DNA from 2 places in the Pseudomonas sp. D(2018) genome. Region 1 is predicted to be linked to the other one. Evidence: predicted binding sites of a transcription regulator. Region 1 holds the regulator's gene; the other holds the start of a gene.
The links. The regulator FliA, encoded in region 1, starts transcription of late flagellar genes. The targets are predictions, from matches to a motif close to CTAAAGTTTNNNNNNNNNNNGCCGNTAA.
Positions count from the first base shown of each region.

Region 2: a site for FliA is predicted at 13,831-13,858, ahead of motA (flagellar motor stator protein MotA). Genes of this name have one in related genera too.

Region 1 covers NZ_SCOK01000008.1:104,284-119,172, reverse strand. The annotation lists gene FFS60_RS08235 (CheW domain-containing protein) at 1-44, opposite strand, end outside; gene FFS60_RS08230 (ParA family protein) at 132-920, opposite strand; gene motD (flagellar motor protein MotD) at 970-1,857, opposite strand; gene FFS60_RS08220 (flagellar motor protein) at 1,868-2,608, opposite strand; gene FFS60_RS08215 (chemotaxis response regulator protein-glutamate methylesterase) at 2,625-3,728, opposite strand; gene FFS60_RS08210 (chemotaxis protein CheA) at 3,773-6,001, opposite strand; gene FFS60_RS08205 (protein phosphatase CheZ) at 6,013-6,801, opposite strand; gene FFS60_RS08200 (chemotaxis response regulator CheY) at 6,821-7,195, opposite strand; gene fliA (RNA polymerase sigma factor FliA) at 7,279-8,025, opposite strand; gene fleN (flagellar synthesis regulator FleN) at 8,022-8,855, opposite strand; gene flhF (flagellar biosynthesis protein FlhF) at 8,926-10,275, opposite strand; gene flhA (flagellar biosynthesis protein FlhA) at 10,291-12,414, opposite strand; gene flhB (flagellar biosynthesis protein FlhB) at 12,859-13,995, opposite strand; gene fliR (flagellar biosynthetic protein FliR) at 14,077-14,853, opposite strand; gene fliQ (flagellar biosynthesis protein FliQ) at 14,856-14,889, opposite strand, start outside.
Region 2 covers NZ_SCOK01000003.1:164,547-180,425, reverse strand. The annotation lists gene FFS60_RS04095 (TIGR02281 family clan AA aspartic protease) at 1-19, shown strand, start outside; gene parC (DNA topoisomerase IV subunit A) at 27-2,285, shown strand; gene FFS60_RS04085 (membrane integrity-associated transporter subunit PqiC) at 2,426-3,139, shown strand; gene FFS60_RS04080 (AhpA/YtjB family protein) at 3,437-4,939, opposite strand; gene serB (phosphoserine phosphatase SerB) at 5,076-6,290, shown strand; gene FFS60_RS04070 (EAL domain-containing protein) at 6,378-8,447, opposite strand; gene FFS60_RS04065 (molecular chaperone) at 8,507-10,333, opposite strand; gene asd (archaetidylserine decarboxylase) at 10,523-11,386, opposite strand; gene rhdA (thiosulfate sulfurtransferase) at 11,411-12,226, opposite strand; gene FFS60_RS04050 (HDOD domain-containing protein) at 12,272-13,795, opposite strand; gene motA (flagellar motor stator protein MotA) at 13,913-14,764, shown strand; gene motB (flagellar motor protein MotB) at 14,775-15,827, shown strand.

The DNA of each region.
Region 1 (14,889 bases):
AGGGCCAGTTGCGGGCGGGTAGCGGTGGCGAGGGGACGACTCATGTTGGGAACCCACGGGATTGATCTGTAGAGCCTATCGGCAGGCGGCGCCCTTCACTTGAGTTCCGGCGGTCGACGATGCGATTCATCTCAGGCCACCTGGGTAGCCGGCAGTTGGCTGAGCAAGTGCTTGAGCAAGGCTCGGTAGGCGATCACGCCACGACTGTTGGCATCGTACTGGGACGGCGTGACACCGGCGCGACTGGCATCCCGCAATCGCGTATCCACCGGGATGTAGGCCTGCCAGAGGTTCTCCGGGTAGTTGTTGCGCAGCACCTTGAGGGTATTGAGCGACGCCTGGGTCCGACGGTCGAACAGGGTCGGCACGATGGTGTACGGCAACGCCTGCTTGCGCGAGCGGTTGATCATGGCCAGGGTACTGACCATGCGCTCCAGCCCCTTCACCGCCAGGAACTCGGTCTGCACCGGAATGACCAGTTGCTGGCTCGCGGCCAGGGCGTTGACCATGAGCACGCCGAGCAGCGGCGGACTGTCGATGATGGCGTGATCGAACTGCTGCCAGAGCTGCGCCAGGCTCTTGGCGATCACCAGCCCGAGGCCGTTCTGCCCCGGCGACTGACGCTCCAGGGTCGCCAGCGCGGTGCTGGACGGCAGCAGGGAAATACGTTCGTGGCTGGTCTGCAGCAACAGTTCGCGCGGTAGGCCATCGGGCACGGTGCCTTGCTGCAGGAACAAGTCGAAGCAGCTGTGTTCCAGCGTATCCGGGTCATGCCCGAAATAGCTGGTCATCGACCCGTGCGGGTCGAGGTCCACTACCACGACTCGCTTGCCGGCATCGGCCAGCAGGCCCGCCAGGGCGATGGATGTGGTGGTCTTGCCGACTCCACCTTTTTGGTTGGCTACTGCCCAGACTCTCATCTTCATCATCCTCCCGGCTGTGCTACTGCGCCGAGAATCAGCACCTGCCCTACGGGGCCGGTGACGGGGAATTGACGGCACCCGTTGCAGGGGCCTGTGCTGGCGCTGCTGGTGCAGGTTGCGTGCCAGCCCGCAGCAAGGCGCTATCCGGTTTGGCATTGGCGCTGCCGACGCCACTTACACTGCGACGTACATCGAGGTTGCGGGAAATCACCAACACGACGCGCCGATTGCGCGCCCGACCTTCTGCGGTGGCATTGTCGGCAACCGGCTGGAACTCACCATAGCCCACCGCAGCCAGGCGGTTGGCTGCCAGACCATCCATCGCCAGCATGCGCACGATGCTCGCGGCACGCGCCGCGGACAGCTCCCAGTTGGACGGGAACTGCGAGGTGGCGATGGGCATATTGTCAGTAAAACCTTCGACATGAACCGGGTTGTCGTAGGGTGCCAGAATCCTGGCGACCCTCTCGATGAGGTTGAAGGCCGCATCATTGGGAATGGCGTCGCCGCTGGGGAACAACAGGCTGGAGTTCATCTCGATCTCCACCCAGAGCTCATTACCGCGTACGTTCAGCTGCTCGGACTTGATCAGGTCGCCGAAGGCATCGCGCACGCTCTGGGCAATTTCCTGCAGCGGGTCGGCGCCCGGATCGTCAATGGAGGTCTGACTGCGTTCGCTTTCCTCCACCATGCTCCGGTCCAGCTCAGTGGTTCGGGGCTTTTCCTCACCCACCGGGATCGGCTTGATCGAACGATCCGGCTGGTTGAACACGCCCACCAGGGTTTCCGAGAGAATCTTGTACTTGCCTTCGTTGATCGACGAAATGGAGTACATCACCACGAAGAAGGCGAACAACAGCGTGATGAAGTCCGCGTAGGACACCAGCCAGCGTTCGTGATTCTCGTGTTCTTCCTGATGCCGCCTGCGCGCCATGGCCCGCTCCTCAATCCATGAAGCCCTGAAGCTTGAGTTCGATGGAGCGCGGGTTCTCGCCCTCGGCGATGGAGAGAATGCCCTCCAGCAGCATTTCGCGGTAACGCGACTGGCGCATCGCGACGGATTTCAGCTTGTTGCCGATGGGCAGCAACAACAGGTTGGCGAAGCCGACGCCATAGATGGTGGCGACGAAGGCCACGGCGATGCCGCCGCCCAACTGGCTGGGATCGGCCAGGTTACCCATGACATGGATCAGGCCCATGACGGCACCGATGATGCCGATGGTGGGCGCGTAACCGCCCATGCTCTCGAACACCTTGGCGGCCTGCAGGTCACGGCCTTCCTGGGTGAAAAGGTCGACTTCGAGGATGCTGCGGATGGATTCCGGCTCGGCGCCATCCACCAACAGCTGCAAGCCTTTGCGGGCGAAAGGATCGGATTCGCTGTCAGCGACCGGCTCCAGGCCCAGCAGGCCTTCCTTGCGCGCGGTCATGCTCCAGTTCACTACGCGGGTGATGCCACCGGCGAGGTCGAGCTGGGGCGGGAAGAGTATCCAGCGAATGATGACCAGGGAGCGCTTGAAGATGTTCATGGGCGTCTGCAGGAACGCTGCGCCCAGGGTGCCACCCAGAACGATGAGCGCCGCCGGCCCGTTGAGCAGGGCCGCGGCGTGGCCGCCTTCGAGGTAATTGCCGCCGATGATGGCGACGAAGGCCAGGATTACCCCGATGAGGCTTAGTACATCCATTACCTGGGTTTCTCCATCAAATGCACGCCTCGACCAGGTGGCGGCCGATGTCGTCCAGGCCATAGACGGCGTCGGCCAGGTTGGCCTTCACCACCGCCATGGGCATGCCGTAGATCACGCAGCTGGCTTCGTCCTGGGCCCAGACCTGGCTGCCGCCCTGCTTGAGCAGGCGCGCACCTTCACGGCCATCCGCGCCCATGCCGGTCAGCACCACCGCCAGGACCTTGTCACTGTAGGACTTGGCCGCGGAGCCAAAGGTGATGTCCACGCAGGGCTTGTAGTTCAGGCGCTCGTCACCGGGCAGGATACGAACCACGCCACGTGCATCGACCATCATTTGCTTGCCGCCCGGGGCCAGCAGGGCCAGGCCGGGGCGCAGTACGTCGCCGTCCTCGGCTTCCTTGACGGAGATCCGGCAGAGCTTGTCCAGACGCTCGGCGAAAGCCTTGGTGAAGGCCGCCGGCATGTGCTGGATCAGCACCAGGGGCGCCGGGAAATTGGCCGGCAATTGGGTGAGCACGCGTTGCAGGGCAACCGGCCCGCCGGTGGAGGTGCCGATGGCTACCAGCCGGTAGGCCTTACGCTTTGGGGCAGCGGAGCTGGCCGGAGCCGCCGGGGCGGCGTGGCTCGGTTGCGCTGGCGCATGCAGCGGACGCGCCGGGGTGCTCGGGGCCACTGCCGGAGTCGAATGCGACGAAGCACTGAAGCTGCTGTAGCGACGGTTGCTGCGGGCAATGCTGTGGACCTTCTCGCAGAGCAGCTGCTTGACCTTCTCGGGCGTGCGCGAGATGTCCTCGAAGTTCTTCGGCAGGAAGTCCACTGCGCCAGCGTCCAGAGCGTCGAGGGTGACGCGGGCGCCTTCGTGGGTCAGCGAGGAGAACATCAGGACCGGGGTCGGGCAGCGCTGCATGATGTGCCGCACCGCGGTGATGCCGTCCATCATCGGCATCTCGTAGTCCATGGTGATGACGTCGGGCTTGAGCGCCTGCGCCTGGTCGATGGCCTCACGGCCATTCGTGGCGGTACCGACCACCTGGATATTGGGGTCGGAAGAAAGGATTTCCGTGACACGGCGGCGGAAGAACCCGGAGTCATCCACCACCAGAACCTTGACTGCCATAAGAATAAAGCTCCTAGAAGGCGGCCATTCCTGGCCGCCCCAGATCAACCGCGGCGTGCGTAATGCTTGAGCATGCTCGGCACGTCGAGGATCAGCGCGATACGGCCATCGCCGGTAATGGTGGCGCCGGACATGCCTGGCGTGCCCTGGAGCATCTTGCCCAGGGGTTTGATCACCACTTCTTCCTGACCCACCAACTGGTCGACCACGAACCCGATGCGCTGGGTGCCCACGGAGAGGATCACCACATGGCCCTCACCCTGCTCTTCCACGGCCGCGTCACGCACCAGCCAGCGCTTGAGGTAGAACAGCGGCAATGCCTTGTCGCGGACGATCACCACTTCCTGGCCGTCCACCACATTGGTGCGCGACAGGTCGAGGTGGAAGATCTCGTTGACGTTCACCAGCGGGAAGGCGAAGGCCTGGTTGGCCAGCATCACCATCAGGGTCGGCATGATCGCCAGGGTCAGCGGAACCTTGATGACGATCTTCGAGCCGTGGCCCTTTTGCGAGAACACGTTCACCGTGCCGTTGAGCTGGGAGATCTTGGTCTTCACCACGTCCATGCCGACACCACGGCCGGACACGTCGGAAATCTCGGTCTTGGTCGAGAAGCCCGGGGCGAAGATCAGGTTGTAGCACTCCAGCTCGGTCAGACGCTCGGCGGCGTCCTTGTCCAGCAGCCCCTTCTCCACCGCCTTGGCGCGCAGCACAGCCGCATCCATTCCCTTGCCGTCGTCGGTGATCATCAGGAGGATGTGGTCGCCTTCCTGCTCGGCGGAGAGTACCACCCGGCCGGTGCGCGACTTGCCAGCGGCCTCACGCTCCTCGGGAGACTCGATGCCGTGGTCGACGGCGTTGCGCACCAGGTGCACCAACGGGTCGGCCAGGGCTTCGACCAGGTTCTTGTCCAGGTCGGTTTCCTCGCCCACGAGTTCGAGGTTGATTTCCTTTTTCAGGTTGCGCGCCAGGTCGCGGACCAGGCGCGGGAAGCGGCCGAAGACTTTCTTGATCGGCTGCATCCGCGTCTTCATCACCGCGGTCTGCAGGTCGGCGGTCACCACATCCAGGTTGGACACGGCCTTGGCCATGGATTCGTCACCGCTGTTGGCGCCCAGGCGCACCAGGCGGTTACGCACCAGCACCAGCTCGCCGACCATGTTCATGATCTCGTCCAGGCGCGCGGTATCCACCCGTACGGTGGTTTCCGCTTCGCTGGCCACGGCCGGGCCGGCAGCGCCGTTGCCGCCAGCGGTCGCAGCCGGTTGGCGAGGTGCGGGCGCAGGCGCCGGTTCGGCCTTGGCCTTGACCGCGGGCTTGGGCACCGGTGCGGGAGCGGGAGCCGGGCGGCTCGCGGCAGGCGCGACAACCGATTCTTCGGCAGCGCCGTTGAACTTGCCCTTGCCGTGCAGCTGGTCGAGCAGCGCTTCGAATTCGTCGTCGGTGATGTTCTCGCCGCCGTTCGCGGCTGCGGCCGAAGCAGCAGGCGCGACTGGCGCGACCGGAGCACTCGCGGCCACGTCCGTGGCGCCGTTGAACTTGCCCTTGCCGTGCAGTTGGTCGAGCAGGTCCTCGAACTCATCGTCTGAGATTTCGTCACCCGCGCCGGCCATAGCCGGAACAGCCTTAGCGGCATGGGCGGCGACGGCGGCTTCCGGCTCCACGGCAGCGACGAACTTGCCCTTGCCATGCAGCTGGTCAAGCAGCGCTTCGAATTCGTCGTCGGTAATTTCATCAGCGGCAGCAGCGGCCGGTTCGGCGACGCCACCCGCGTTGTCACCCAGGGCGTCCAGCAGTTGCTCGAACTCGCTGTCGGTGATATCGGCGCTCGCTTCGACGGGAGCAGGCTCCTCGATCACCGGAGCGGGCGCAGGCTCGGCGCCAGCCGGCTCGGCCAGGCGCGACAGTGCAGCCAGCAACTCCGCGGTGGCTGGCGTCGGTTCGCTGCGCTCGCGCACTTCGGTGAACATTTCGTTGACCGTGTCCAGCGCCTGCAGCACCACATCCATCAGCTCGGCATCCACGCGGCGCTCGCCCTTGCGCAGAATGTCGAAGACGTTTTCGGCGATGTGGCAGCACTCCACCAGGGCGTTGAGCTGGAGGAAGCCAGCACCACCCTTCACGGTATGGAAACCACGGAAAATCGCGTTGAGCAGGTCCATGTCGTCCGGGCGGCTTTCCAGCTCGACCAGCTGCTCGGAGAGTTGCTCCAAAATTTCGCCGGCCTCTACCAGGAAGTCCTGGAGGATTTCTTCATCGGCGTCGAAGCTCATATGAGCGCTCCCTAAAAGCCTAGGCTGGATAGCAGATCGTCAACGTCGTCCTGTCCGGACACCACGTCTTCACGTATATCGGCATGGATCTGCGGACCTTCACCCCTGGAAGGACTTTTTTGTTGTTCCAGCTCGGCGCGCAGCGCGTTGTGGTCGTGCTCGATACCGGCATAGCGATCCACCTGGCTGGCCATCAGCACCAGCTTGACCAGGTTGCTTTCCACCTCGGTCACCAGTTGGGTCACGCGCTTGATCACCTGGCCGGTCAGGTCCTGGTAATCCTGGGCGAGCAGGATTTCGTTGAGCTTGCCGGACAGCGCATCGGTGTCGCGCTGGCTGCGGGCGAGGAACTGTTCGATACGGCGAGCCAGCTCTCGGAAACCGTCCGCGCCGATTTCCCGGCGCATGAAGCGACCCCACTCATCCCCCAGTTGCTGGGCTTCATCGCTCAGGCCGTTGAGCAGCGGCGCGCTTTCCTCCACCAGATCCATGGTCCGGTTGGCGGCCTTCTCGGTCATCTTCACGACATAGGAAAGTCGGTCGGTCGCATCGGCGATCTGCGACATTTCCTGGGAGTGCGGCAGGTGCGGGTCGATCTGGAAGTTGACGATGGCGTTGTGCAGTTCGCGCGTCAGCTTGCCAACTTCCTGGTAAAGGCCACGGTCACGGACCTGATTGAGTTCGTGGATGAGTTGCACGGCGTCAGTGAAATTGCCCTTCTCGAGGCTATCTACCAATTCTCGCGCGCGGGTTTTCAGGGTCGACTCGAAGTCTCCCAGCAGGTGTTCGTTCTGGTCCATGGTGCCCTCGCGGCTGACATCAGCCGTTGACCCGCTCGAAGATCTTCTCGATTTTTTCTTTCAGGACCTGGGCAGTGAAAGGCTTGACCACATAGCCGTTCACCCCGGCCTGGGCCGCCTCGATGATCTGGTCGCGCTTGGCCTCGGCGGTCACCATCAGCACCGGCAGGTGTTTCAGGCGCTCATCTGCACGCACCGCGCGCAGCAGGTCGATGCCGGTCATGCCGGGCATGTTCCAGTCGGTCACGAGGAAATCGAAGTTGCCGCTGTGCAGCATCGGCAGAGCCGTGGTGCCGTCGTCGGCTTCGGCGGTATTGGTGAAACCCAAGTCGCGCAAGAGGTTCTTGATGATGCGTCTCATCGTCGAGAAATCGTCAACGATGAGGATTTTCATGTTCTTGTCCAAGTCGACCTCCGTACAGTCTCAAACGCCCCTCTTGCCGGGTGCGCCGTTCAAATCTGGCAGTGGTGTGCCGTTCAGCGCGCGCGCCATTCACCGAGCCGTGCGCGCAGGCGTGCCGCACACTGGCTATGCAATTGGCTGACTCGCGATTCGCTGACCCCCAGCACCTCACCGATTTCCTTCAAGTTCAGTTCTTCGTCGTAATACAGCGCCAGCACCAGGCGCTCACGCTCCGGCAGGTTCGCGATGGCATCAGCCAGCGCGGCCTGGAAGCGGTCTTCTTCCAGATCATGGGAAGGTGAGAATTGGGTGACACCGGCGTCCTCGTGCACGCCGCCCTGCTCGCCGTCCTGCAACAGGTCGTCGAAGCTGAACAGGCGGCTGCCCAAGGTGTCGCTCAGGATGCCGTAGTAGTCTTCGAGACTCAATCCAAGTTCGGCAGCAACTTCCTGATCTTTAGCGTCGCGTCCTGTTCTGGCTTCGATCGTACGGATTGCGTCGCTCACCATACGGGTATTGCGGTGCACCGAACGCGGTGCCCAGTCGCCCTTGCGGACCTCGTCGAGCATGGCCCCGCGAATGCGGATGCCGGCGTAGGTCTCGAAACTGGCACCCTTGCTGCCGTCGTATTTCTTCGAGGCTTCGAGCAAGCCGATCATCCCGGACTGCATCAGGTCTTCCACCTGCACGCTAGCCGGCAGGCGCGCGAGCAGGTGATACGCGATTCGCTTGACCAGGGGCGCATAGCGCTCGATCAGCTGATGCTGCGAATCCCTTGCCTGAGCCTTGCCGTACATACGCAGTCCAGTGGCGGGTGTCATACAGGGCTATCCGCGGAGGGCTGTTTGACCAGCCGCTCGACGAAGAACTCCAGGTGGCCCCGCGGGTTGGCCGGCAGCGGCCAGCTGTCGACCTTCTGTGCGATGGCCTTGAAGGCCAGCGAGCACTTCGAGCGCGGGAAGGCTTCATAGACCGCACGCTGTTTCTGTACGGCCTTGCGCACCGACTCGTCATAGGGAACGGCGCCCACGTACTGCAGCGCGACGTCGAGGAAACGGTCGGTGACCTTGGTCAGTTTGGCGAACAGGTTGCGCCCTTCCTGCGGGCTGTGGGCCATGTTGGCCAGCACGCGGAAGCGGCTCATGCCGTAATCGCGGTTGAGCAACTTGATCAGCGCGTAGGCGTCGGTGATGGAAGTCGGCTCGTCGCAAACCACCACGATCACCTCCTGGGCCGCGCGAACGAAGCTGACCACCGAATCACCGATGCCGGCGGCGGTATCGATCACCAGCACGTCGAGGTTGTCGCTGATATCGCTGAATGCCTGGATCAGGCCGGCGTGCTGCATGGGCGAAAGCTGCACCATGCTCTGGGTGCCGGAGGCGGCCGGGACGATGCGGATGCCCCCCGGTCCCTGCAACAGCACGTCGCGCAGGTCACATTCGCCATTGATCACATCGGCCAGGGTGCGCTTGGCGGTGAGGCCCAGCAGGACGTCGACATTGGCCAGGCCAAGGTCGGCGTCCAACAACATGACGCGACGGCCGAGTTCGGCCAGGGCCAGTGAAAGGTTCACCGACACGTTGGTCTTACCGACGCCGCCCTTGCCGCCGGTCACCGCGATCACCTGTACGGGATGAATACTACCCATTTCAAATACCTTGCCTTAGGGGCCATTTGGCGGTCCAGCACCGCCCCTCGGAGGGGCGGTTCACAATTCTTCAACCGGCGCGACGCGCCGGATTCTGGTAGAGGCCGGCGAACAGATCGGCCATTGCCTCTTCACTCGGATCTTCAGGCGCCTGGAGGCTGACCGCGCGGCTCACCAGTTGATGGCTGCGGGGAACCTGCAGATCATCCGGAATTCGCGGGCCGTCGGCCAGATAGGCTACCGGGAGATGCTGGCCGATAGCCAGCCCCAAAACCTCGCCCAGGCTGGCCGCTTCGTCTGCCTTGGTAATGACGCAACCGACCAGGCCGCAACGTTTGTAGCTGTGATAGGCCGCCTTGAGCACCTGGCTCTGGCTGGTGGCAGCCATCACCAGGTAATTCTTCGCGTTTATCGCCCGGCTGGCCAGGGCTTCGAGCTGCATGGCCAGGGCCGGATCGTTGCCCGGCAGACCGGCGGTATCGATCAGCACCACGCGCTTGCGGACCAGCGGGGCCAAGGCCTGGGTCAGAGACTGACCCGGATCGACCAGGGTCACCGGCACATTGAGGATGCGGCCAAGGGTCTTGATCTGCTCCTGGGCGCCGATGCGGAAGCTGTCCATGCTCACCAGGGCGACGCTCTGGGCGCCGTACTTGAGTACGTAGCGGGCGGCCAGCTTGGCCAGGGTGGTGGTCTTACCCATGCCGGCAGGGCCGACCAGCGCAATCACACCGCCCTCTTCCATCGGTTCGATCTGCGGCGTGCGAATGGCATGGGCCAGGTGTGCCAGCAGCATGCGCCAGGCCTGACGCGGTTCGTTGACCTTGGCCACCTTGTCCAGCAGGGCGCGGGCCAGTTCAGCCGGCAACCCCATGCGCTGCAGGCGGCGCCAGAGGCTGGCCTGTTGCGGACGACGGCTCTGCATCTGGCCCCAGGCGATGGAACCCAGCTGCACTTCGATCAGTTCACGCAGGCCACTCAACTCGAAACGCATGGCGTCCAGGGCAGACTGGTCCACCGCGGCGGATCTGGGCGCACTGACCGGTTCCACCGGGCGGGCCACCGGGCGTGGGCGGCTCATGGCAGCGGCCAGGGCGGCTTCTGGCAATTCCGACTCGATGGCGGTCAGGGGCTGGCCGGCGAACAATTGACGGTCCTTGCCAGCGTCAGCCTGGGCGCGGGTGGTCAGTTCGGCCTGCGCCTCGGCGATGCGTGCCTGAGTCTTGCGCAACTCGGCCTCGAGCGCGGGGTTGGGCTTGCTCGGGGCCGGTGCGGGCATCGGGTAGTCCAGCGCCGCGGTCAGTTCGACACCGCCGGCGACCCGGCGATTACCGATGATGGCGGCATCCGCGCCCAGTTCATCACGCACCAACTTCATGGCTTGACGCATATCGGCGGCGAAGAAGCGTTTGACCTGCATGGTCTTTGACCTCGGTTAGTTCTGCCCCACAGTCGCGACTATGGTGACCTGCTTGTTGTCCGGTATTTCCTGGTAGGCCAGTACGTGCATGGTCGGCACGGCGAGCCTTGCGAAGCGCGACATCATCGCCCGGATCGGCCCGGCCACCAGCAGGATCGCCTGCTTGCCGAGCATTTCCTGGCGCTGCGCCGCTTCCACCAGGGAACGTTGCAGCTTCTCGGCCATTCCGGGTTCGAGGAGAACGCCATCTTCCGAACCTTGTCCGGCCTTCTGCAGACTATTGAGCAATATCTGTTCCAACCTGGGTTCCAGAGTAATCACAGGCAGCTCCGGCTCTAGTCCCACAATGCTTTGCACGATTGCGCGGGCCAGCGACACACGAACCGCCGCCACCAGAGCGGCGGGATCTTGACTCTTGGGCGCCACATTGGCGATGGCTTCGGCGATGGTGCGGATGTCGCGTACCGGCACCTGTTCCTGCAGCAGGGCCTGGAGCACCTTCAGCAAGGTCGACAGCGAAATCATGCCCGGCACCAGCTCTTCGGCGAGGCGCGGCGAACTCTTGGCCAGGTTCTGCATCAGTTGCTGGACTTCTTCATGGCCCAGCAACTCGTGAGCGTGCTTATGCAGCACCTGGTTCAGGTGCGTAGCGACCACGGTGCTCGCATCAACCACCGTGTAGCCGAGGGATTGCGCCTGGTCGCGCTGGCTGGCGTCGATCCATACCGCTTCCAGCCCGAACGCCGGATCCTTGGCGGCGACGCCATTGAGGGTGCCGAACACCTGGCCGGGGTTGATCGCCAGCTCGCGGTCCGGGTAGACCTCCGCCTCGGCCACGCTGACGCCCATCAGGGTCAGGCGATAGGCGTTGGGCAGCAGGTCGAGGTTGTCGCGGATATGCACCGAAGGCATCAGGAAGCCCATCTCCTGGGACAGCTTCTTGCGAACCCCCTTGATCCGCGCCAGCAGTTGACCTCCCTGGTTACGGTCTACCAACGGAATCAGCCGGTAGCCGACTTCCAGGCCTACCAGGTCAACCGGGATCACGTCATCCCAACCCAGTTCCTTGGTTTCCTGTGCGCGCTGGGCGGGCAACAGTTCCTGCTGGCGCTTTTCTTCCTGGACAGCCTCTTCCGTGACCTTCTTCTGCTTCTGCCAGATCCACCAGGCGCCACCGGCAGCCACCAGGCCCAGGCCGATGAAGGACACATGGGGCATGCCGGGCACCAAGCCCATGGCGATAAGGATCGCAGCGGACACCGCCAGGGCCTTGGGCGAGGCGAACATCTGGCGGTTGACCTGCTGGCCCATGTCCTCGGAGGAAGACACGCGGGTCACCATGATCGCTGCAGCGGTGGACAGCAACAGCGAAGGAATCTGCGCCACCAGGCCGTCACCGATGGTCAGCAGGGAATAGATACGGCCGGCGTCGCTGAAGCTCAGGCCATGCTGCAGCATGCCGATGGCCACACCGCCGATGAGGTTGATGAAGAGAATCAGCAGGCCAGCGATGGCGTCACCGCGCACGAACTTGCTCGCACCGTCCATGGAGCCGTAGAAGTCCGCTTCCTGGGAAACCTCGGAGCGGCGCTTCTTGGCCTCAGCCTGGTCGATCAGACCGGCGTTGAGGTCGGCGTCAATTGCCATCTGCTTGCCGGGCATCGCATCCAGGGTGAAACGCGCACTCACCTCGGAGATACGCCCGGCACCCTTGGTGACCACCACGAAGTTGATGATCATCAGGATCGCGAAGACCACAGCACCAACCACGTAGTTGCCGCCTACCACGACATCGCCGAAGGCCTGGATCACCTTGCCTGCAGCGTCATGGCCGTCCTGGCCGTGGAGCAGCACCACGCGGGTGGACGCTACGTTCAGCGCCAGGCGCAAGAGAGTGGCGACCAGCAGGATGGTCGGGAAGACGGCGAAATCCAGGGGGCGCAGGGCGTACACGCTGACCAGCAGCACCACGATCGACAGGGCAATGTTGAAGGTGAAGAAGACGTCCAGCAGGAACGGCGGCACCGGCAGGGTCATCATGCCCAGCATCACCAGGACCAGCAGCGGCACACCGAGGTTGCCACGCCCCATGCCCACCAGGTTGTTGCGGACATTGCCGATCAGTTGCGTACGATCCACTGGTACTCCCCTACCCCTTTCGCGAAGCCTGGCTCCGCACATCCAATCTTTTGACGCGAGAAAGCGCCCTGCCCCGCCTGCTGCAAGAAGCTTTCCAACTTCGTTAAGAGATTGATTAGACGGAAGAAAAATCCGGGAATGAAACGAGGTGGGTCAATGACTTGTGGGGGCGAATTCATTCGCCAAGGGCAGCGCAGCTGCCCCAATGCTGGCGCGTGGGGCAGACCTTCGGCCTGCTTGGCGAATGAATTGGCTATGTCTGCACTTCGTGTTGCAGGCAGCTGCATTGCCCGTAGGAGCTGGCTTGCCAGCGAATGGCCCCGTTTCGCTGGCAAGCCAGCTCCTACAAGGCATTTGGCCGGATGGTAAATCTCTAGCAACAGCTAACGCAGACATAGCGAATGAATTCGCCCCCACAGAAAAACGAGCAGACCAGGGCTGGCGTCACTCGTCGCGCCGCAAATCCGGCGGAATCGGCAGGTTGTTCAGCGGCGCCGGGCGTTTGCCGCGGCCGGAGCGGAACTGCTTGAGCTGATAGACGTAGGCCAGCACCTGGGCCACGGCCAGGTAGAGGCCGGCGGGGATTTCCTGATCCAGCTCGGTGGAGTAGTAGACCGCCCGCGCCAGGGCCGGGGACTCCAGCACCATTACCTGGCTCTCCTGGGCGATCTCGCGGATCTTCAACGCGGTGAAATCATTGCCCTTGGCCAGCAACACCGGCGCACCACCTTTATCGGCGTCGTACTTCAGGGCCACGGCGAAGTGGGTCGGGTTGGTGATGACCACGTCAGCCTGCGGCACGGCGGCCATCATTCGGCGCTCGGCCATTTCCCGCTGCAGACGGCGGATGCGCGACTTGACCTCAGGCTTGCCCTCGGTGTCCTTGTACTCGTCGCGCACCTCCTGCTTGGTCATCATCAACTTCTGCTTGTTGTCCCAGAGCTGGAACGGCACGTCCACGGCAGCGATCAGGATCAGGCCACAAGCCAGCCAAACCGCGCTCCAGCCCACCACCTGGACGCTGTGGAGGATGGCCATGTCCAGGGGTTCATGGGCGATAGCCAGAAGATCGTCGCGGTCCGAGCTGAGCACCGCCAGCGCCACCAGCAGGATCAGCACGAACTTGGCCAGTGCCTTGAGCAGCTCAGCCAGCGCGTGCAGGGAGAACATCCGCTTGAGCCCGGACAACGGATTCATCCGGCTGAACTTGGGCATCAGGGCTTCGGTGGAGAACAGCCAACCGCCGAGGGAAACAGGACCGGCAATGGACACCACGAGCAGGGTGATCAGCAACGGCAGCAAGGCATCCAGCGCCATCTTGCCGGACATCAGCAGCCAGATGCCCATGCTTCGCTCATCCATCAACACCGCTCGCGGCAGGTCGAAGTTGGACTGCATCAGCTTCATCATCATGTCTGCCAGGCCACCGCCGCTGGCCAGCAGGCCACCCGCCCCGGCCAGGGTCACAGCGAGGGTATTGAGCTCGCGGGAACGGGCGATCTGGCCCTTGTCGCGGGCCTCCTGCAACCGTTTCCCTGTGGGTTCCTCGCTCTTGTCCGCCCCGCTCTCACTCTCCGCCATGGAAAACTACCTGCGTTGCCAATGCTGCGTTGAGGACGGCCTCAACCTGCTCATTTACAGTCGTAAACCGAGACGACGTGTTCATCGCGCCCTCGCCAGCTCGCGCATGAGCTGCAGGGCGTCGCTGGCCAGGACCTGGTACTGGGTGAGGATGTCGGCCAGGCCGATCCAGACGATCACCAGCCCCAACGCCAGGGTCAGGGGAAAACCAATGGAGAAGATGTTCAGTTGCGGCGCCGCGCGGGTCATCACGCCGAAGGCCAGGTTCACCACCAGCAGCGCGGTGACCGCCGGCAAGGACAACAGCAGGCCCGCGCCCATGACCCAGCCGAGCTTGCCGGCGACTTCCCAGTGATGGTTGGTCAGCAATCCGCCGCCCACCGGCAGGGTGACGAAGCTTTCGGCCAATATCTCGAAGACCACCAGGTGACCGTTCATGGACAGGAACAGCAAGGTCACCAACATCAGGTAGAACTGGCCGAGCACCGGCACCGAAACGCCATTGGTGGGATCGACCATGGACGCGAAACCCAGGCCCATCTGCATGGAAATGATCTGACCGGCCACCACGAACGCGTGGAAGAACAGTTGCAGCATGAAGCCGAGCAAGGCGCCGACCAGTATCTGCTCGCCAATCAGCAGGATGTTGCCCAGGTTGATGGCGTCCACCTGCGGCATCGGCGGCAGCGTTGGCACCAGCACCACGGCAATGGCCAGCGCGAGGTACAGGCGGACCCTCGTCGGCACCAGTTGGGTACCGATGATCGGCATGGTCATCAGCAGCGCGGCGATGCGGAACAGCGGGAGCAGGAAGCTGCCGACCCAGCCACCGATCTGTGCGTCGCTGAGTTCGAGCATGGTCAGCCGATCAACATCGGGATGTTCTGATAGAGC
Region 2 (15,879 bases), on a different contig from region 1:
CCAAGTCACTTCTCCGTGAGGCACGCATGAGCGAATCCCTCGATCTGAGCCTGGAAGGCGTTGAGCGCCGCTCTCTGGCCGATTTCACCGAACAGGCCTACCTCAACTACTCCATGTACGTGATCATGGACCGCGCCCTGCCGCATATTGGCGACGGTCTGAAGCCCGTACAGCGCCGCATCATCTACGCCATGAGCGAGCTGGGCCTGGACGCCGACTCCAAGCACAAGAAGTCGGCGCGTACCGTCGGCGACGTGCTCGGCAAGTTCCACCCCCACGGCGATTCGGCCTGCTATGAGGCCATGGTGCTCATGGCCCAGCCGTTCAGCTATCGCTACACGCTGGTGGATGGCCAGGGGAACTGGGGTGCCCCGGACGATCCCAAGTCTTTCGCCGCCATGCGCTATACCGAAGCGCGCCTGTCGCGTTACTCGGAAGTGCTGCTGTCCGAACTCGGGCAGGGAACCGTGGACTGGGTGCCGAACTTCGACGGCACCCTGAACGAACCCGCCACCCTGCCGGCGCGCCTGCCGAACCTGCTGCTCAATGGCACCACCGGCATCGCCGTGGGCATGGCTACCGATGTGCCGCCGCACAACTTGCGGGAAGTGGCCGCCGCCTGCGTACGCCTGCTGGATGAGCCGAACGCCACGGTGGAGCAGCTCTGCGAACATATTCTCGGGCCTGACTTCCCCACCGAAGCGGAGGTGATCACGCCCCGTGCCGAACTGCTGAAGATCTACGAAACCGGTCGTGGTTCGGTGCGCATGCGCGCCGTATACCGAGTGGAAGACGGCGACATCGTGGTCACCGCGCTGCCGCACCAGGTCTCCGGGTCCAAGGTCCTGGAGCAGATCGCCGGCCAGATGCAGGCCAAGAAGCTGCCCATGGTGGCCGACCTGCGTGACGAATCGGATCACGAGAACCCTACCCGCATCGTCATCATCCCGCGCTCCAATCGCGTGGATGCCGATGAGCTGATGCAGCACTTGTTCGCCACCACCGACCTGGAGTCCAGCTACCGGGTCAACACCAACGTCATCGGCCTGGACGGCAAGCCCCAGGTCAAGGACCTGCGGACCCTGCTCAGCGAATGGCTGACCTACCGCATCGGCACCGTGCGCCGGCGCTTACAGTTCCGCCTGGACAAGGTGGAAAAGCGCCTGCACCTGTTGGACGGCTTGCTGATCGCTTTCCTCAACCTGGATGAAGTGATTCACATCATCCGTACCGAGGACCAGCCCAAGTCGGTGTTGATGGAGCGCTTCAGCCTCACCGAGATCCAGGCCGACTACATCCTCGACACCCGTCTGCGTCAGCTGGCGCGACTGGAAGAGATGAAGATTCGCGGCGAGCAGGACGAGTTGCTGAAGGAGCAGAAGCGCCTGCTGGCCCTGCTGGGCAGCGACGCCAAACTGAAGAAGCTGGTGCGTGACGAACTGATCAAGGACGCCGAGACCTACGGCGACAATCGTCGTTCGCCCATTGTCGCTCGCGCCGAGGCGCGCGCCCTGTCGGAAACCGAGCTGATGCCTACCGAGCCGGTGACCGTGGTGCTGTCCGAGAAGGGCTGGGTACGCTGCGCCAAGGGGCACGATATCGACGCCACCGGACTGTCCTACAAGGCCGGGGATGGTTTCAAGGCCGCTGCGCCGGGTCGTTCGAACCAGTACGCGGTGTTCATCGATTCCACGGGGCGCAGTTACTCGCTGGCGGCCCACTCGTTGCCTTCGGCCCGTGGCCAGGGTGAGCCGCTCACCGGCCGGTTGACGCCACCGCCGGGGGCGAGTTTCGAGTGCGTGTTGTTGCCTGAGGACGCCGCCACGTACGTCATCGCTTCGGACGCTGGCTACGGCTTCGTGGTCAAGGGTGCGGACCTGCAGGCCAAGAACAAGGCCGGCAAGACCCTGCTCAGCCTGCCGAACGGTGCCAAGGTGGTGCCGCCGCGGCCGGTGCAGAGCGTCGAAGAAGACTGGCTGGCGGCGGTGACCACCGAAGGTCGCCTGCTGCTGTTCAAGGTTGCCGATCTGCCGCAACTGGCCAAGGGCAAGGGCAACAAGATCATCGGCATCCCCGGCGATCGCGTGGCCAGCCGTGAGGAGTACCTCACCGATCTGGCGGTGCTGCCGGCTGGTGCAACCCTGGTTCTGCAGGCTGGCAAGCGCACCTTGTCACTCAAGGCGGACGATCTGGAACACTACAAGGGTGAGCGCGGCCGCCGTGGTAACAAGCTTCCGCGCGGCTTCCAGCGGGTCGATGCGCTGCAGGTGGAGCCGCTGGCCTGACGCTGGAGGCGGCGAATTGACGTGGGGCTCTGGAGTCCTGCGTCACATTGACGGATGATATGTCCCCTCGCCATTCCCTGATGGTGGTGAGGACGAATGAATTCGACTGCAGGCTGCCCAAAAGGCGGCCGTGGGTGAGATTGATGACCGTGCGTTTTCCCCTGGCTGTGATGCTGGTGGGCCTTCTGGGCCTCGCCGGCTGTGTGCATAGTCCCCCGATTCCAATGTTCCAACTCGATGCCGGCACCCCAGAGGTGCCGTCAAAAAAGGCTGGGATGCAGGTACTGCTCGGTCCGGTGACCGTGGCGGACTACCTTCAGCGTGAAACCCTCCTGCAGCGCCAGACCGATGGCAGCCTGACTGCAGCCCCTGATGGCCGCTGGGCCGGCAGCCTGGCCGCGGACATCGACCAGGTGCTGCTGCGTCAGTTGTCCTGGCGCCTGGACAGCCAGCGCCTGGTGCTGGCTCCCGGCAATCCCGGCTTTACGCCCGAAGTTCAGGTGTTGCTGACCATCAGTCGCCTGGATTCTGGCCCCCAGCGCCCGGCTGTGCTGGAGGCGCAATGGCGCCTGCTGGACCGCGCCGGTCAGCTGCGTGACAGCCGCCTGGTGCGCCTGGAAGAGCCGCATGTCGGCACCGCAGCCGATCAGGTACGGGCCCAGAGCCAATTGCTGCAGCAGCTGGCCGAGCAATTGGCTGCAGCGGTCAAGCCGCTGGAAGGTCAGCCAGTCGCCGTTGAGGCCCCGCGCAAACCGGCTGCTCCTGCGGCCCCGGCAAAGGCCAAAGAGGCCCTGCCGCCGAAGATCCCCATGGCGGCGCCAGTGCGCACCGACGTGGAAGTCTTCCGCTTCTGATCGCCGGATGTTGAAAGAAGCCCGCTACATGCGGGCTTCTTTCTGCCTGCTCATCGAGGCTCTCCGCTGCCGACCAGCTCTGGCAGCGGATATGCGGCCCCGTATCGTGGCTCCTCGTGCAGCGCGGCCCTGCAAGGAGTCCCGTCTGGAATCGATACATGGCGCGCCGCGTTGCCCAGCCGCAACAGTCCCTGCCGCCCTGGTAATTGCCCTTTGAGGAAACTCAATCGCCAGGCAGTACGATTCGATCGGACACAAAAAAGCCCGCATCCGCGGGCTTTCTCGCCGTTCGGGTGTTCAGTGTGCCCGGGCTTCGTGCATGCGCGCCAATTGGCGCTCCAGCAGCGAAGGATAGGGTTCCAGCAGGCGCTCGACGCAGCAGGCACCTTCCGGGCTGGTGATAGCGCGGATGCGGGCACGCTGGCGAACCAGGTCGTCCTCGGCAACGGCGCGTTCCACCAGCAGCAAGTTGCGGCTGTGCTGGCTCAGCGCCAGCGCATTCTGGGTGGTGTCGTTGAGCAGCAGATCGCCCTGGCCGAGGCCGGACAGATCGTCACCCAGAGTCAGTCCCAGCTGCAGTTGAAGGGTGATGCCACTGTCGGCAACTTCAATCTGCAGGGCATGTCCCAGGGCTCGCAGCAGCTCGCCGCAGCACAGCGCGTGGGTCAGGTAATCCTCGCCGCCGTCCTGGCTGTGGAAGAGCATGAGGCTGCTGCCGTCATTCAGGGTCAGCAACTGGCCGTGGTATAGGCGGGAGGCCTGGTCGAGGCAGTCGCGATAGCGTTGCAGCAGATCCATCAGGCGCGCGCGTGGCAGGCGACGCAGTTGGTCCTGGGCGCCCAGCTGAATGGCCAGGACGGCACTGCTATGCCGTTCATCCGGAGCAACGGGCGCGGGTGCAGGAGCGGGCTCGGCCATTTCCTCGCGCAGGTCGGCGAAAGGGTCCTCCTCGTCCGGGGTGAACAGCTCGCTCGGGGATTCGTCCTCGCCGTCGAAGCTGTCATCGCGCAGGTCGCGGATCTCGAAGTGCTCCTGGTCGTCCTGCTCGTCCTCCAGGTAGTCCTCGTCGACCTCGGCGTAGTCTTCCTCCGGGATGGGTTCCGGCTTCTCCGGCACCAGTCGAGCCTGAAGTTGGCGAGCCAGGTCGCCGATCTCGTCCTGGCGACCGGCGCCTGGGGCAGGGTCATCCGGGTCGCGCAGCCAGACGCGCAGTTGCAACAGGGGCGTCGAGATGTGCCGGCCAAGACGCAGGCTCAGCGACAGGGTCAGGGCCAGCAGGATCAGACTGAGCAGCCCCATGCTCTGCAGGCTGATGGTCATCGGCTGCTGGAATTGCTCCATGTCCAGGCTCAGGCGCAGATGGCCGGCGATCACTTCCTGGAAGGTGATGGGGGTGGAGTACAGGCCCTCGGTCTCGCCCAACAGGCCCTGCTTGGGCCGCGAACCGGCTTCAGCAAGGATGCGGTTGTCCACGCTGTAGATCGCCGCGTGGGCCACCAGCGGGTTCTTCACCAGATTGTTGAGCAGCACGTTGAGGCTGAGGATGTCGTTGGACACCAGCAGCTCGGTGGCCGAGGCCGCGGTCTGCGCGGTCAGGCTCTGGCCCAGGGCATCGGCTTGCTGTTGCATGGCCTGCTTGAATTGCATACCCATGACCCAGGCGTAGATCACCAGGGCCAGGGCTACCAGCAACAGGCTGTGGCTGGCAATGCGCAAGGCAATCGGCACGCGCCGCTGGCGCAGGGCGTGGAAGATCAGCAGGAAGAAATTGTCGGGTTTGACAGGCGTGGGCCGGTTCACAGAGCGCGGCTCTTCTCGGACGAAATTGTGGCGCAGTATAGCGAGCGCCCCTTGCAGGGCAAAGCGCCGGGCATGCTGCGGGGGCTGCGAAAGTGGGTAGAATGTGCGCCTTTTCATGCGTTGAGTGAGGTGCGCCTTGCGCGAGATTGTCCTGATCAACATCACGGGCGAGGATCGTCCCGGTCTGACGGCGGCTATTACCGGTGCGCTGGCCCAGGGCGGTGTGAACATCCTGGATATCGGCCAGGCGGTGATTCACGACACGCTGTCGTTCGGCATCCTGGTGGAAATTCCGGATAACGCCGAAGCCTCGGCCGTGCTCAAGGACGTGCTGTTCACTGCCTACAAGCTGGATCAGCAGGTGCGCTTTACCCCGGTACCCGAGGCGGACTACCAGCAGTGGGTGGACGGCCAGGGCAAGAGCCGTTACATCGTCACCCTGCTGACCCGCAAGGTGACCGCCGAGCAGTTGCAGCGGGTGAGCTCCATCACTGCCAAATACGGCCTCAATATCGACCACATCGACCGTCTGTCGGGCCGCATGCATCTGGATACGCCCGCGGACCAAAGCAAGGGCTGCATCGAGTTTTCCGTGCGCGGCGAGCCGGCGGATCCGGTGGCCCTGCGTGCCGAGTTCCTCAGCGTGGCTCAGGAATTGAATGTCGACATTGCCTTCCAGCGTGATTCGCTGTTCCGTCGCAACCGTCGCCTGGCGGTGTTCGACATGGACTCGACGCTGATCGAGGCCGAGGTGATCGACGAACTGGCCAAGGCTGCCGGTGTGGGCGACCAGGTTGCCGAGATCACCGAGCGTGCGATGCGCGGCGAGCTGGACTTCCGTGCCAGCTTCAAGGAGCGTCTGGGGCTGCTCAAGGGATTGCCCGAGGACGTGCTGGAAGAGATCGGCGCCTCCCTGCGACTCACCGAAGGCGCGGAAACCCTGTTCGCCGAGCTCAAGCGCCTGGGTTACAAGACCGCTATCCTCTCTGGCGGCTTCAGCTACTTTGCCAAGCAATTGCAGGCCAAGTTGGGCATCGACTATGTGTTCGCCAACGAGCTGCAGATTGTCGATGGCAAGCTGACCGGTGTGGCTATCGAGCCCATCGTCGACGCCCAGCGCAAGGCCGATCTGCTGCGCGAGCTGGCGGAGAAAGAGGGCTTGCGCCTGGAGCAGACCATCGCTGTCGGCGATGGTGCGAATGACTTGCCAATGCTCGGTCTGGCTGGGCTGGGCGTGGCCTTCCGCGCCAAGCCGCTGGTCAAGCAGTCGGCCAAGCAAGCCATTTCCACGCTGGGCCTGGATGGCATCCTCTACCTGCTGGGTTTCCGCGACCGCGACGGCAGGGACTGAATGTCGTGCCGGAAATAGAAAAGCCGCCTTAGGGCGGCTTTTTCGTGGGCTAACGGCTGGCCTTGGCCTGGCGGGCCAATGAATGCGCTACTCGTCTCCGGAGGAGAAGTCGTAGTCCATCGCCTGGCTGGGACCTTGCAGGTAATAACCCTGGATGTAGTTCACGCCGGCCTGCCATAGGGTGGCCAGGACGCTGGCTGTCTCGACGAAAGGCACGATGGTCATCTTGGCCTGGGCGTGCAGGCTTGCCAGTTGGGTCTTGAGGGCCTCCTGGTTCTCTGCACGGCTGAGGTCCTGGGTAAAGGAGCCATCCACCTTCACGAAGTCGATGGAGAGATGTTTGAGGGTATTGAACGGGTTCAACGCGCAGCCGAACTGGCTTAGGGCGACCTGGCAGTGCAGTTCGGCCAGGCCTTGGGTAAGCGCCTTGGCTTGCTTCAGATAGGCGATGGCGTCGGGCTCGCTGAACTGGAAGATCAGGGCATCGGACGGTAGGCGCGCCGCCTTCAGCGCCACGCTGAGCCACGGCAGCAGCGTCTGGTCCTGCAGGCTGGCGCCGGACAGGTGGACGAAGAGTCGGGTGTTGTGCCCCTTGGTGCGGTGTTCGGCGAGCAGCTTGATGGAGTTGAGGATCACCCAGCGGTCGATCTTCTCCGCCAGGCCTGCTTCCTTGGCGGCGTCGAGGAAATCGGCGGGCGGCACTTCCTCGCCTTGGGGGCTGAGCAGACGCAGTAGCACTTCGTAGTGCTCGAAGCTGTCGCCGCGCAGGCTGATGATCGGTTGGAACAGCAGGCGGAAGCTGTTGTTCTCCAGGGCCTGCTGGACCATTGCCACCAGGCTGCCACGGTTGGCCGCAGCGGCCAGCTCATCGGCTGGGTTGTACAGCTTGAGGCCGTTCTCGTCACCCAGTTCGTCGGCGCAGCGATGGGCGCGGTCCACCACGTCCTGGGCCTTGGGGGTAGTCTCGCTTAGGCCGGCAACGCCGATGCACAGGCTGACCTGCACGGTGCGGTTGCTGACGTCGAAGAGGTGGACGTCGATCTTCTTCAGCAGGTTCTGCAGGCTTTCCTCGGCCTGTTCCGGGGTAATGCCCTGTTGCAGGACACCGAATACGTCGTCGCCGTAACGGGCGAGTTGCGCATCGCCAGCGAAGTGGGCACGCAGCAGATTGGCGAGGTCGGTGAGCAACAGGTCGACACCGGCAATGCCGACTTCGGCGAGCAGGCTGGAGTAGCGGGTTACGCGGATGTACGCGACGCTCGAAGGCTGACTGGTCTTGACCGCGCGCTCGGCCGCGGTGTCGAGCATTTCGTTGAAGTGGGAGCGGTTGAACAGGCCAGTGACCAGGTCCTGGCTGCTGATCTCGCGCAGTTTTTCCTCCAGCTCGGCACTGTCGGTCTCGGCGCGGATGACCACCTGGATGCAGGGCTCCCCATCGTAGGTGGCAGGGGAGAAATTCATGCGTGCCTGGAAGCTCTGGCCGTCCACTTTGCAGCCATTGCAGGTGAGTTCGCCGCTGCCTTCGTCGTCGCGGTAGTTCTTCAGGAAGTCCTTGAAACCGGCCTGGTCGACGCCGGCGATCAGGTCGATCATCGGCATGCCTTCGAGTTCGTCGCCATCGTCGTAACCGAACATCTCGACGTAGGCGCGGTTGGCATAGATGTGCATGCCGTCGTGGACATAGGCGATGGCGTCAACCGAGCTGTCCAGCAACAGCTGGCAGCGTTTCTCGGCTTCCCGCAGGCTGACTTCGGCGGCGCGGCGGGCGCGGCGTTGCTCGAGGTTGGCCAGCTCGCGGTTGGCGACCAGTACCAGGCGCTCGTCTTCGCCCTGGGGCAGGGCGTCCTGGGCGCCTAGCGCCAGAGCTTCGGTGATGAGGTCGGAGTCGTTGTCCTGCACCAGTTGGATGAACGGGATGTCCTTGGACTGGCGGCGGATGCTGTTGAGGGCTTCGCCCGGGCTCAGGTGCTCGCTGTCGGGCGCGGCGATCAGGAGGTCCCAGCTTTGTTGCAGGACCTCGTTGAGGTCGTCAGCGGAAATGATGCGATGAACGCGAGTCGCGCGGCCTGAGTTGCGAAACAGGCTGACCAGGCGCTCGGCTTCGTTCTGCGAGTCTTCCAGGATCAGCAGGCGGATCGTTTTCTTTTCGATGGCCATGGCCTGTGCTTAGCGCCGAACGAGCGCGAATAGGCGACGAATGGTGGTGAGTCGGGAATCTACAGCGACTTCCATAGCGAGTCAAAATCTTCCTCGCTGCCTTGCGTCACGCTGCCTGGACCTGTGACAGGTTTCCCTTGCGGCGGTGTCGGTTGTTCGAAAATCCGGTACTCGAACTGGTTGAAACTGCCGGTACTGGTCAGGCGTCGGGTGAGTACCGCGCGGTGTTCATCGCCGTGCAGGTTGATCTGCACTTTGTTGCCTTCCTGGAAGGGCAGGCGCGGGGTGATCAGGGTTGCTGGACGGGAAATCGCGCCAATGGCCGGCAGCAGCAGGGCGCGCAGGTAATGGCTGTTCTGTTCGCCTTTGCGCATCAGCAGCACGCCGCAGGACTGCGCCTGGGGTGCCACCAGTTCGATGCCCATCTGGGTGCCGCCGCCTCTCACCTGGCGAATCCAGCGCACTACGGCGATGCTCCAACCCTGGTCGGGCGCGTCCTGAACACCGAGCAGCTCGCCGGCCTGTAGCTGGCTGGGGACTTCCTTGGGCCAGCTCAGGCAGTAACCGCCTGGGCTGTGGTTGACCACCGCGACGTTGAAGGTCGGATAGCTTTCCGGTGCCGTGCTGGCCTGGGGCGGAGGGGGGCTGCTATCGGAAACGGGCCTGGTGTATTCGATTTCTTCCATCGGCATGCCCGGCTGCCAGCCCTGGGTGGGTTGCGCGTCGAAGGCGTTGGCCCAGATGTCTTTTGCAGGTTTCTTGCCGAGCGTGTCGAACACCGCCTGGCCGACATCCTCGGGCAGCTTGAGCACTTCGCTGAAAGAGCGACTGCCTGCCAGGAAGAAGTGTAGCGCGCTCATGCCGATGCACAGGGTCAGGCCGCCCTGGCCGGGGTTGCGCTGGAAGGTGCGCTCGGAAATATCGCCCCAGGCTGAACTCAGGTGCTGCAGTAGATCGAGGGTCAGGCCCTCAGGCAGCGGTAGGCGCGCCTGGTTGCGCTGTTCGGCTGGCAGGATCAGGTATTCCTTGATGGCATCCACCAGCGGCAGCGGGTCGAGGCCCAGCAGCGTGCGTGGGTCGACTTCCTGGAACAGCGACTTGTAGCGCGGTGGCCCGTCCAGTTGGGGTGCCACGGCGAAGAGGCTGGAGGGCAGCTCGGCCGGCTGAAGTTTCACCAGCGTGCTCCAGGGTTCGAGGATTTCCGCCAGGCGGGCGATGCCGTTCTGGCGCATCTGGTTGCAGCGGGCGCAACCCAGCAGCAGTGCCACCAGGTAGGTCTGCTCAACGCTGAGCCCTTGCGTGTGGCGTGCAAGCGGGTCGCGCACGGCGACTCGATGGAGTTGGCGGCTCTGAGCCAACTGATAGAGCTGGTGCAGTTCCAGCCAGAGGCCTTCGGGGACCGGGCAGTAGAGCTGGCTGGAGCGGATCAGTGGGCCGTTCAGGCTGTGGGTTGCCCGTTGCAGGGCAATGGCGAGGAGCTGTGCGCGCTCGCGGTCACGGCTGGGGCGCGGCGACTCCTGCACGATGATCAGTTTGTAGCCGATGGCCAGGTGGTTCTGCAGGGCCTGGCAGAGGTTGGCAACCTTGCGCGGGCGCTCGTCCAGGACGATGGACTGGCCAATGAAGTGCCGTTCCAGGTGCTGGCAGACGAAATGCACTTCCGGACGCATCAACTCGAGAAGTTGCAGGCGGTTCTCGGTCGGGGTGATCAACTGGTTGAGTTCCACCAGGGCCTGATAGAGCTGGCGAGCGGTTTCGCCGAGGTTGGCCTTGGGCAGGTGGGAGATCCAGCGTTTCAGCTCACGAGGGGTGGCATCGCAGAAGGACAGGCTCTGTTTGCTAGGCGCGGGTGCACGCAACAGCAGGTGAGGGCTCTGGTGGTCCATCCGGATCGGTTTCTCCGATTTCTCGTGTGGGGTGTATTGGGCTGGATCTCAGCACTCTATCAGCATCCTTGCGCGCTGGCAGCCTATCCAAAGGGTCGGCCTGTGGACGGGTTGGCCGTTTGGCCGTGCGCAGTGATTGGCTGATAGGCGCCTGGCCGAACCGGACGGTCCGGCCAGGATTCGCTTCGATCAGGCGTCCTTGGGCAGGGCCAGCAACTGGCCCATGCGTACCTGGCTGCCGGGCCAGGCGTTCTCGGACCAGCGAACCTGGTCCGGGCCGAACAGGACAATCGCGGTGGAACCCAGCTTGAAACGACCGAGCTCGTCGCCCTTCTCCAGCTTGATGGGCGCGCGCGCCGCTTCGTCATAGCTGAAGGTCTTCAGCTCGCGCTTCGGCGGCGTGACCAGGCCGGCCCAAGTGGTTTCGATCGAGGCGACGATCATCGCGCCCACCAGCACCAAGGCCATCGGGCCGCGCTCGGTATCGAAGATGCACACCACGCGCTCGTTGCGGGCGAAGAGCTCAGGCACGTTTTCGGCGGTGCTCTGGTTTACCGAGAACAGCCGACCCGGTACATAGACCATCTCCCGCAACGTGCCGCCCAGGGGCGCATGCACACGGTGATAGTCCTTGGGCGAAAGGTAGACAGTGGCGAACTCGCCGCCCATGAAGGGCGCGGCGCGCTCGGCGTCGCCACCCAGCAGCTCCAGTACGCTGAAGCTGTGGCCTTTTGCCTGGAAGCAGCGGCCGTGCTCGATCGGACCCATCTGGCTGATGGCGCCATCGGCCGGGCAGAGGATGGCCCCGGGGGTTTCGTCCAGTGGTCGGGCGCCAGGCTTCAAGGCACGGGTGAAGAAGGCGTTGAAGTGCTCGTAGGCGGTGAGGTCTTCGACCAGCGCTTCACTCATGTTCACCTGGTAGCGCTTGGCGAACCAGGCGGTGAAAGCATTCTTGAACCAGTGCACGCGGCACTCGGCGATGCAGCCGGCCAGGCGCGACAGCAGGTGATGCGGCAGCAGGTACTGGCTGATGATGAATAGGCGTTCTTTCATTGGGGTTCCTTGGCGGGTAGGGCGTCAGTGCTCTACAGGGGTATCCGGATGATTGCCCCACTCGGACCAGGACCCGGCATAGCCCTTGACCCGCGGATAACCGAGGGCCTTGGCGACCAGGTAGGTGAAGCCCGAGCGGTGGTGCGTCTGGCAGTGGGTGACGATTTCCTTGTCCGGCGTGATGCCCAGGGACTGGAGGATTCCTGCCATGTCGGTACGGATGCGCAGGGCGCGAGCGGGGTCCATGCCTGCGGTCCACTCGAAGTTGACCGCGCCGGGGATATGCCCGGCCTTGGCGGCCAGCACCTTGGTGCCGTTGTACTCGCCGGGACCGCGAGCGTCCCAGATGGCCAGATCGGCGGCGCCCAGGCGGCCCTGCAGGTACTCGCGGGTGGCGGTGGGTTCGTCGTGCAGGGTCAGGGCGAGCGGACCACCCACTGGCGTGGGTGTGGCTTCAGTGGTTTCCCGGCCTTCGGCCAGCCAGGCGTGCAGGCCACCGTTCAGGTAGTGGTAACGGTGGTGGCCGATCACATCGAGCAGCCAGATGAAACGTCCGGCCCAGCCGCCGCCTTCGTCGTCATAGACCACATAGGTGGCATCGGCGCGGTGGCCGAGTTCGCCGAACAGCGTCTCGAGATCGGCCTTGACCGGCAGCAAGCCAGGTGCCGGCGGCTGGCCGAGCTGGGTGCGCTTCGGATCGACGAAGCGTGCGCCAGGGATGTGGCCCGCGGCGTAGCGGGCAGCGCTGGTGAGGTCGACCAGGATCAGCTCGCTGGCGCCAAGCAGGGCCACCAGTTCGGCCGGCTCGATTACCAGTGGCAGGTTGGAGAAGGCAGACATGAAAGCCTCCGTGAATGAACAAAGTGGCGGATTGTATAGGAAAGCCTAGCGGCCGCGTCTGGCGAAGGTGGCGAGGGCGCGCTCGATGCATTGGGCCGTCTTGGCGAAGGCGCGCAGGCTGATTTCGGCGAAAGGCGCGCCGTCCTGGTCCGCCACCACCAGCATGGCCACCCGACCGTTCACCGCGATGGAGCGCAGCAACAGGTGATGTCCCGGGAACAGACTCTTGAGCTGGCCGGGCAGCAGGGCAGAAAACTGCGCCATGTTGTCGGGGCCCAGGCGCAACTGTCCGGGTTGGGTGAGCAGGCGTCGCAGCACCTGGCTCTGGTTGGGGTCCAGTTGCAGGCCGTTGGTCTCCTTTGGTAGTCCGGCCTGTTGCTGGGACAGTAGACGGCTGTGATTGCGGTCGGCCAGTAGTACGAGGATCCGACGCATGCCACCGCTTTCCAGGGCATCTCGGGCGCAGGCGGAAAGTTGCACCACGTTGGTGAAGGGGCTGGGTTCGCGAATCAGCTCGCCGCAGTGACGGCGCCAGTCGTCCAGGGCGTCCGCAGTAGGTGCTGGTGCCGTGACGGGTTCACGGTGCAGGCGATGTTGGTTCCAGGGCCAGAGCAGTGCTTCGGCGGGGTGCCAGAGGTCGTCGCGGGCATGCAAGCGCCCGCTCTGCGCGGCCTGTTGGTGGATATGCTGCTGCAGTTCGTCGAGCGGCATCTTCATGAACAACCCGGTGAGGCGCTGCCAGCGAAGGCTGTGGCCGCCGGACCAGCCGGCATGGGCAGAAATCGCCAGGCCGTTGGCCAGCAGGACGGTGTTGCCCGGTTGGGTCAGCCAACGACCCAGGGCGGGATTGGCGTCCAGTTGTTGCTGCTGGTGCAGGGGGTGTTCGTTGTCGCGGGCGATATGGAGGGCCTTCACCAGCAGGCGACGATCGTCATTCAGCAGGCGGTAGCCCCCGACAATCCAGCCGGGCAACTTCCAGTGTTCGGCCAGGGCCTGGCAGAGTCGCAGCAGCGGCACGCCAAGCAGTTCGCGCTCGACCCTGGTGGCCGGCTCGCCTTCGCCCAGTACGCGCCTTTCCCAGGTGGCGAAGAGCTCCGGATGGGTGGCCAGGAGCGGCCAGAGGGGGGAGAGGAATAAAAGACTGCACCAGTGGATCTCCTGCCAGAGGCGCGCGAGTCGGGCGGCGAATAGACCGTTGGCCTGCTGGGCGGCGTGCTGGCTGATCAACTGCAACTGGCGCAGCGCGTGGGGAATTTCTTCCTCGGGGATGGCCGGCAAGCGGTTGAGCAACACTTCCGCGCGCTTCAGGCCCAGGCGGCTGAGGGCGACTTCCAGGCTCTCCGCCGGGCTGCTCAGCATGCTGCCGGCGGCGTTGGCCTCGCGCAGAAGGCTGAGGGCAAGGGCAGGACTCTCCTGAGTCAGGTCGGCGATATCGCGCAGGGAGCGGCGGCCGTCGCCGAGGGCGCGGCGGACTTTCTCATGGGCGGCGGCGGGGACGGGCAGGCGCACTCCATCGAGGTGCTTGATCCAGCCGTCGAGGCTGCGTGGCAAGGGCTTTGCGGTTGACATAGAGGGCCGCCAATCTGGCTTTTCGCCTGAACAGGCTATAGTCTGGCGCATATCTTCCGATAATTAGAAGGGGCTCTTTTCATAACCCTTTCTACTGACTCTTCAAGCTCCCTTCCTATGGCAAAAATCATCGGCATCATCGTCGTATTCGCCAGCGTGCTCGGTGGGTACATCCTGTCTCACGGCAAAATCGCCGCGTTGATCCAGCCTTTCGAGGTGTTGATCATCGGTGGCGCCGCGCTCGGGGCGTTCCTTCAGGCCAACCCCGGCGGCACGACGATGATCGTGTTCAAGAAGTCGCTGAAGATGTTCGGCACCCGTTTCACCCACGGTTTCTACCTGGAAGTGCTGCGCTTGCTCTATGAGATCCTCAACAAGAGCCGTCGCGAAGGGATGATGGCCATCGAGGCCGATATCGAGGACGCCGCCGCTAGTCCCATCTTCAGCAAGTACCCGGGCATCCTCAAGGATGAGCGGATGACTGCCTACATTTGCGATTACCTGCGCATCATGTCGTCCGGCAACATGGCGCCCCATGAGCTGGAAGGCCTGTTCGACATGGAACTGGCCAGCCTGAAGGAAGAGTTGGAGCACCCTGCCCACGCCGTCAACCGGATCGCCGATGGTCTGCCGGGCTTCGGTATCGTCGCTGCGGTACTGGGTATCGTGGTCACGATGGCCATGCTGGGCGAGGCCGAGCAGGCCGCCCTTGGCCAGCACGTGGGGGCGGCGCTGGTGGGTACCTTCCTCGGTATCCTCGCGGCCTACGGCTTCTTCGGCCCGCTGGCGGTGTCCCTGGAGCACGATGCCCGCGAAGAGCTGAACGTGTTCGAGGCTATCAAGGCCTGCCTGGTGGCTTCCGCTTCCGGCATGCCGCCGTCGCTGGCAGTGGAGTTCGGCCGCAAGACGCTGTTCCCGGCGCATCGCCCGAGCTTCAGCGAGCTGGAACAAGCCGTGCGCGGCAGCTGAAGGCTGAGTCATGGAGAACAACCAGCCGATCATCGTCAAGCGCGTCAAGCGCTACGCCGCCGGTCACCACGGCGGCGCCTGGAAGATCGCCTTCGCCGACTTCGCCACCGCAATGATGGCGTTCTTCCTGGTGCTCTGGCTGATGTCCTCGGCCACCCCCGAGCAGAAGAAAGCCATCTCTGGCTACTTCAAGGACCCCATCGGCTTCACCGAGAGTGCCAGCCCCTACGTCATCGACTTGGGGGGTACGCCGACGCCAGCGCCTGATCGCACTCTCAATCCGGAACTGAAGGACGCCCCTGATGCCCAGGAGGTGCCAACCGACACCAGCGATACCGCGCCCGTTGACGCCAGCCAGGTCGAAACCCTGGCCGAGCAGATCGAGCGCGAGCGCCTGGAGTTGTTGCTGCAGGAGCTGCAGAACAAGGTCGAAGAGAACCCCGAGCTGCGCAAGTTCAAAGACCAGATACTTTTCGAGATCACCCAGGACGGCCTGCGCATCCAGATCATGGATGCCGCCAACCGCCCTATGTTCGACCTTGGCAGTGCCCGCCTGCAGCCCTATTTCGAAGACATCCTGCTGATCCTTGCAGAGACCATCAAGGCGGTCCCCAACAAGATCAGCATCAGCGGCCATACCGACGCCAAGCCCTATGCCGGCGATGGCGATTTCGGCAATTGGGAGCTGTCCGCCGGTCGTGCCAACGCTGCACGCCGGACCCTGATCGCCGGTGGTTACCCGGAAGGGCAGGTGGCGCGGGTGGTGGGGTATGCCTCGTCCGCATTGTTCGATCGCAAGGACCCTTTCAACCCGGTCAACCGCCGCATCGATATCATCGTCCTGACCAAGAGGGCCCAGCGAGCCATCGAGGGTGAACAGGGGGAGGGTGACCAGCCTGACGATCAGCAGCCTCAGCAAGCCGAGCCCCCAGTCAGTGACGGGGCGATGCCTCAACCGCCCGCGACTGACCCGGGGGAGCCCACACAACCGCGTGAGCTAAGAGAGAAACTGAACATCTTCGAAGACGGTGTGCTGAGGATGGACGAGCCCAAGGGGCAGTGATCCCGCTGCATACGAAAGAGGCCACGCATTGCGTGGCCTCTTTGTTTTCGGG